Linked DNA regions of Hyalangium gracile. The protein of the gene in region 2 binds, or shares a complex with, the protein of the main gene of each other region. Links are inferred from orthologs where the notes say so. Each region holds a gene or a part of one and is shown on either strand. Other genes may lie near its edges.

Evidence for each region.
Region 1: the proteins of tsaD (region 2) and tsaE are in contact, whole or in part, in a crystal structure (PDB 6N9A), measured with the Thermotoga maritima proteins. The link is inferred for Hyalangium gracile from one-to-one orthologs. Residues at the interface, in WP_004082750.1 of Thermotoga maritima: Cys10, Asp11, Arg49, His50, Leu82, Gly84, Gly135, Gly136, Glu154, Thr155, Leu156, Asp157, Asp158, Ser159, Glu162, Asp165, Lys166, Arg169, Leu170, Tyr175, Lys213, Thr214, Leu217, Tyr218, Gln221, Arg222, Asn324; in WP_004082108.1 of Thermotoga maritima: Leu37, Gly38, Lys46, Lys57, Val59, Lys60, Ser61, Thr63, Phe64, Thr65, Leu66, Met67, Val69, Pro71, Tyr82, Arg83, Leu84, Asp86, Asp88, Phe89, Asp93, Ile128, Asp130, Glu131, Arg134.

What each region holds. Positions count from the first base shown.
Region 1 is NZ_JAHXBG010000005.1:293,855-297,159, forward strand. Bases 307-3,305 are described here. They hold tsaE (tRNA (adenosine(37)-N6)-threonylcarbamoyltransferase complex ATPase subunit type 1 TsaE), read right to left. Parts: upstream 2,045-3,305; coding sequence 1,568-2,044; downstream 307-1,567. Other genes in these bases: KY572_RS11985 (class II glutamine amidotransferase), read left to right, coding at 322-1,146; KY572_RS11990 (DUF3969 family protein), read right to left, coding at 1,079-1,540; KY572_RS12000 (NAD(P)H-hydrate dehydratase), read right to left, coding at 2,041-3,305. Outside these bases: hutI (imidazolonepropionase), read left to right, coding at 1-225. UniProt on the Escherichia coli protein: Required for the formation of a threonylcarbamoyl group on adenosine at position 37 (t(6)A37) in tRNAs that read codons beginning with adenine.
Region 2 is NZ_JAHXBG010000012.1:132,113-135,276, forward strand. What follows is about bases 210-3,067. They hold tsaD (tRNA (adenosine(37)-N6)-threonylcarbamoyltransferase complex transferase subunit TsaD), read left to right. Parts: upstream 210-1,068; coding sequence 1,069-2,067; downstream 2,068-3,067. Other genes in these bases: KY572_RS24645 (response regulator), read left to right, coding at 210-1,026; rsmA (16S rRNA (adenine(1518)-N(6)/adenine(1519)-N(6))-dimethyltransferase RsmA), read left to right, coding at 2,083-2,916. Also shown: more of KY572_RS24645, read left to right, coding at 1-209; KY572_RS24660 (hypothetical protein), read left to right, coding at 3,115-3,164.

The DNA.
Region 1 (3,305 bases), on a different replicon or contig from region 2:
GGGCTGACAGCGGCGGAGGTGTACTGGGCAACCACCCGAGGCGCCGCTCTGGCTCTGGGTCTACCCTCTCACGGGCGTCTGGCTTTGGGCGACGTTGCCGACATCGTTATTTTTTCGTGCACAAACTATCGGCACCTGCCCTACCACCTCGGAGTGAACCACTCGCGCACGGTGTTGAAAGGCGGGCGTGTTGTCATTCGTGACGGCGTGTCACACTGTGAATAACAGGAGGGGCCCCGACTTCTTGACAGTGAGCATGGCTCCGAGAGACACAGAATGTGCCGTCGGGGCCGGCTGTCATTATTCCGTCGACCGAACGCTATGTGCCGTCTCTTTGGATTCCGCTCTGCTGTTCCCGCTGCTGTCCATCCGGCGCTGGTGACCGAGAAGAACTCGCTCGTCATCCAGTCACGCGAGCACAAGGATGGATGGGGAATCGCGGCCTATGGAGTCGAGCAGCGCCCCACGGTGGCGCACGGCGTCGGTCCGGCGCACAGTGATCCCGACTTCCACCGCGTGAGCAGTCTGGTGTCGTCACATACGGTGGTGGCGCACGTGCGACAGGCCTCGGTGGGCGGAGTGGAGCTGCGCAACTCGCACCCGTTCCTGTTCGGCCCGTGGTCCTTCGTGCACAACGGGACGCTGCGCAACTTCGATCGCCACCGCAAGGCGGTCGAGTCGCTCGTCCGCTCGGATCTGGCCGCGAACATCCGCGGCACGACGGACTCCGAGCGCTGCTTTCACCTCTTCCTCACGCGGATGGCCACGCGCAGCTCGCTGGAGGGCGCGGTGCGGCTGGAGGATGTGGCGGCCTCGCTGGCCGAGACGATGGAGCTGGTGGCCAACATCACGGATGAGCCCGGCCAGGATCGCTCGGCGATGAACTTCCTCGTCACCAACGGCGAGGTGATGGTGGCCACGCGCCGCAACCGGACGCTGTTCGTGTCGGACGGGCGCCGCTCGACGTCGTGCACCGCGGCCCCGCTCCAGCACGGCACGCGGCTGGGTCAGCTCCTCATCGCGAGCGAGGTGCTGTGCGGCAACCAGACCGCGTGGAACGAGGTCTCCGAGGACGAGGTCATCGGCGTCGACGGCCGCCTCGTGCTGCACCGCTGGCGGCTCTCGGAGTTCGCCCTCTCCCGCTGACGGCGCCTCGCCTCGGTGAGGAGCGCAGCCACGAGCTCCCGAGCTGAGCCTCGGATGGAGCCAGCTCCCCGAGCACGTTGAGGGCGTTCTCACGGATGTCGCGGAACGCGCTCTTCAGGCCATGAGGCGCCAGCTGCTCCACGTCCTCGAGCTCCGAGCCCGCGTGCAGGGCCTCCACGAGCCTGCGATCCACGCCTCCATGCGCCTTCCCGGACGGGCTTGCGAAGCGGAGGAACACGGGGACGAAGAAGTGATCGCACGCATCGCTCGGGGTCATCTTCCCCGCCTCGACGGCCTCCGCGAGCCCCAAGGCGATGGTGGCCAGGAGCTTCTCCACCTCCTCCTTCCCTTGCGCCCTCAGCTCGAGCTTCACCGCTCTGGATGACCTCTTCATGGGCCTCTCCCAGGTCGCCTGTACGCCTCAAGCCAGCCACGCGGAGAGCAGCTCCGCGGGCCTTCGCCCGAATGCCTCGGCATGCAGCTCGCGCGCGTCCTCGGCCACGGGCCTGAGGGTGAGGCGCAGATACTCGCGTGGCGCTGCCTCGGGGACCTTGTCCAGCCACTCCACCAGCACGGCGCCGTCGCCACCGAGCAGATCGAGGAAGCCGGTGGCGTACAGCTCGTCATAGTCGGCGATGCGGTAGAGGTCCGCGTGGTACAGCGGGATGCGGCCCCGGTACGGGTAGACGATGGCGAAGGTGGGGCTGGCCACCTCCGAGCGCGGCACCTGGGCGCCCTCGGCCACGCCGCGCACCAGGTGCGTCTTGCCCGCGCCCAGATCGCCGATGAGTCCGACGAAGTCTCCCGGCTGGAGCAGCTGGCCCAGCCGCACGCCGAGCCGATGCGTCTCCTCGGGAGACTCCGAGCGCACGGTCCGAGTCAGCGTGGGAGTGCTCATCGATCCCACCGCACCCAGACATCGCAGAGCCCCTTGATGATGTCTCCCGCGATGAGCCCCACCTTCCCGCGTCGCTTCGCCGCGAGATCTCCGGCCAGGCCGTGGGTGTAGACGGCGGCCCAGATGGCCTGGGGGACTCGGAGCCCCTGCCCGAGGAACGCGCCACAGATGCCGGAGAGCACATCTCCCGAGCCTCCCGTGGCCATGCCCGGGTTGCCCGTGGGGTTGACGAAGATCTCCCCGTCCGGGCCCGCGATGAGCGTCCTTGCTCCCTTGAGCACCACCGTCACCTGGTGCTCCGTGGCGAGCTGCCGAGCCAGCTCCAACCGGTGGGCCTGGACCTCCTTCGTGGAGCGCCGGGTGAGCCGGGCCATCTCTCCCGGATGAGGGGTGAGCACGAGCGGTCCCTTCGCCTTGCGCAGGACGCTCAGGTCCTCCGCCACGGCGTTGAGCGCATCCGCATCGAGCACCGCGGGGATCTCCACCCGCGAGAGCAGCTCGCCGATGAGGCGCCCCGTCTCGGGCCCCCGAGGGATGCCGGGCCCCATGACGAGCGCGTCCTTCCCCTCGGCGGCGGCCACCAGCGGCTCCAAATCCGCGAGGCCCAGCGGCCCGGCGCCCTCCAGGGGAACACCCATGATCTCGGGAGCGTGGGCGAGCACGGCGTCCACGAGCTCCCCGCGCGTCGCCACGGAGACGAGCCCCGCGCCGGACCGCAGCGCCGCTCGAGCCACGAGCGCCGCGGCTCCTGACTTCCCGCGACTCCCCGCCACGACCACGACGTGGCCGTAGGTCCCCTTGTGGGTGTCCGCACGGCGAGCCGGGAGCGCCTCCCGAGCGTCGGCCTCCTCCACGAGCCGCAGCACCGGCCCCGTGAGCCCCTGGGCCGCCGCGGCGCTCAGGCCGATGTCCACGCGCACGAGCTCACCGCAGAGGGATGCGCCCGGCTCCAGGATCTGCCCTCGCTTGAGCAGGCCGAAGGACACCGTGACATCCGCCTCCACGCAGGGCGTGAAGGCCTCCCCCGTGTCGCTCTGCAACCCCGAGGGCACATCCGCGGCAACCACCTTCGCCCCGGCCTGGCGCCACTGGCCAATCCGTCCGATGGCCTCGGCGAAGGCTCCTTCGGGCGCACGGCTGAGCCCGGTGCCAAAGATGGCATCCACGACCACGTCCCCAGCGCCGACCTCCGGGAGAGCCTCCAGCGCCTGCGGAGAGACGCCATAGGCCTCGAGCGCCTGCAGGTTGCGCCGGGCCTCGG
Region 2 (3,164 bases):
GAGCCGAAGACTCCGCCGACGTCTCCTCCGACGCTCACGCCCGTGCCGGCGGCCGCCGCGCCCAAGCCGGCGCCGAAGCGCGAGGACCCGCCGCTGCCCACGCTGGACTTCAAGACGCCGCCGGCGCCGGCTCCCACGCCTGCGAAGCCGGTGTCGGCGCCCGCGTCCAAGAAGGACACGGAGGCCGATGATGCGGCGCTCGCCAGCGCGGTGAAGCCCAAGCGGACGGGCCTCTTCATCGGCATCGGCGTCGCGGCGATCGTCGCCGTGGCCGCCGTGGTGATGGGCACTCGCGACTCGGGCACCTCCGGGCCGACGACGAAGCCGCCGGAGCAGACCGATCCTCAGACGAAGCGCCCCGACGCGCCGGAGACGAAGCCCCCCGAGGCGCCGGAGACGAAGGCTCCCGAGACGCCGGAGACGAAGCCTCCCGAGGCGGTGGTGAAGGAGCCTGCGTCCGCCCCGACGGAGGCGGGCACGGTGGCCGCGCGGCCGGAAGACGCGGCGAAGACGCCGGAGACGCCCAAGCCGCCGGAGACGGCTCAGCCCACGGAGACGCCCAAGCCCACGGTGGCCGAGACGGCGAAGCCCACGGAGCCGGAGGAGCCGCCCGAGCCGCCCGCGGACACCTCGAAGCCCGTCGATCTGGAGGCCGAGTATGCGAGCTCCATCCGGCAGGCGCGCTCGGCCATCGCCTCGGACAACTACAAGCTCGCCGCGTCGAAGTTCCGCAAGGCCCTGCGGGCCAGGCCGGGCTCGAGCGAGGCCAAGGAGGGGCTGGGCTTCTCCCTGGTGATGGGCAGCACGAGCGACTCCGCCTATCGCGAGGCGGCGCGGCTGCTGCAGGACGTGGTCAAGGACAAGGACACCAACGCCCGGGCGTGGTTCGCCCTGGGCATGGCGCTCCAGGTGACCCAGCAGAATAACCAGGCGGTCGCGGCTTATAAGAAGTACCTTGCCATGGAGCCCTCCGGGAAGTTCGCCGCCGACGTGCGCCTCGCGCTCAAGCAGCTGGGCGGCAAGTAGGGGCGGGGGCTCAGGCCCTCGAGGGCCTGGAAGGTCACTGCCTTGCTCGTACTGGGACTGGAAACCAGCTGTGATGAGACCGCCGCCGCCCTCGTGGAGGACGGCCGGCGCGTGCTCTCGGATGTCGTCTCGACGCAGGTGGACATCCACCGTCGCTGGGGCGGCGTGGTTCCGGAGCTCGCCAGCCGCAACCACATCGTCCAGGTGATGCCGGTGCTCCACGAGGCGCTCACGCGCGCGGGCAAGACGCTGGACGACGTGGACCTCATCGCCGTCACCTCGGGGCCGGGGCTGATTGGCGCCCTGCTGGTGGGCGTGCAGGTGGCCAAGTCCCTGAGCCTGGCCACCGGCAAGCCCTTCGTGGGGGCCAACCACCTGGAGGGCCACCTGCTCGCCATCCGGCTGCTGGAGGATGCGCCGGAGCCGCCGTTCCTCGGGCTGGTCGTCTCGGGCGGGCACACGAGCCTCTACGAGGTGCAGGACTACGGGCGCTACCGCCTGGTGGGCAGCACGCGCGACGACGCGGCCGGCGAGGCGTACGACAAGACGGCGCGGATCCTCGGCCTGCCGTATCCGGGCGGGCTGCCTATCGATCAGCTGGCGCAGAAGGGCGATCCGCAGGCCATCCACTTCCCGCGCGCGCTGCCGCAGCCGGACACGTTCGACGTGTCCTTCTCCGGGTTGAAGACGTCGGTGCTGAACCACGTGCGCAAGCACGGCGTGCCGGAGGGGCAGGCGCTGGCGGACCTGTGCGCCTCGTTCCAGGAGGCGGTGGCGGACGCGCTGTCGAAGAAGTTCATCGCCGCGGGGCGGCGGCTGGGGCTGCAGCGGCTGGTGGTGTGTGGAGGAGTGGCGGCGAACTCGCGGCTGCGCTCGCTGTGCCTGGAGCGGGCCGAGGAGCGAGGCCTGAAGCTCTACCTGCCGCCGGTGCGGCTGTGCACGGACAACGGGGCCATGATCGCGGTGGCTGGGTACGAGGCCTGGCGTCGCGGGCTGCGAGGGGACTTCAAGCTCGCGGCGGATCCGGCCTGGCGGATGTGAAGGAGGAAGTGACGGGTGGAATCGCCGCGAGAGATTCTCAAGCGCCACGGGCTGCACGCCAAGCACAGCTGGGGACAGAACTTCCTCGGGGACGAGGGAGCGCTCCAGGAGATCGCTGAGGCGCTGGAACTGCGCAAGGACGAGCCGGTGGTGGAGCTGGGGCCGGGGCTGGGGCACCTGACGCGCTTCCTGGCGGCGACGGGGGCGCGTGTGACGGCGGTGGAGAAGGACCGGGACATGCTCGCGGTGCTGGAGAAGGAGGCCATCCCGGGGGTGCGCGTGGTGTCGGGCAACGCGGCCACGGTGGACTTCGCGCAGGCGGCGGGGGCGGAGGAGGTGGCGGTGGTGGGCAACCTCCCGTACCACCTGACGAGCTCCATCCTCTTCCAGGTGCTGGAGCAGCGGGCGCATGTGTCTCGGGCCGTGTTCACGCTCCAGAAGGAAGTGGTGGAGCGGCTGGCGGCGGAGCCGGGGACGCGGGACTACGGGCTGCTGACGGTGCTGCTGGGGCTGTACTTCGACATCGAGCACCTGTTCACGCTGGAGGCGCACCTGTTCCACCCGCCGCCGAAGGTGGACTCGGCGGTGGTGCGGCTGACGCGGCTGAAGGCGCCGCGGGCGCCGGTGGTGAGCGAGGAGCGCTTCATCCGCCTGGTGAAGGCGGCGTTCGCGCAGCGGCGCAAGACGCTGCTGAACTCGCTCAAGTCGGACCGGACGCTGGCCACGCCTGAGCAGTACGCGAAGGCGCTGGAGACGGCGGGTATCGACCCGATGCGTCGGGCAGAGACGCTCGCGCCCCAGGAGTTCGCCGCGCTGGAGCAGGCCCTGGGGCCGGTGGGCTCGCCATAGGGAAAGAGCGCTTGCGGCACCCGCACTGCGGAATCCGCAGTGCTCTCTGCACTTCCCGCATCCCTTAAGACACGCGGCTGACGTAACCACGCGAACTCACCGGTTCGCCGTGGCTGGCGCACGCCTTGCTCAAGCACAGGCCAGGAGCACGGTCCGGGTGCTCCTCCGAGAAAGACAGCTGTGCCTGTGGAGGGAGCCATGAAGAGTCTGAGCGAGCAGGGCCGAGCAGTCATGCTGGGAGCCATCCT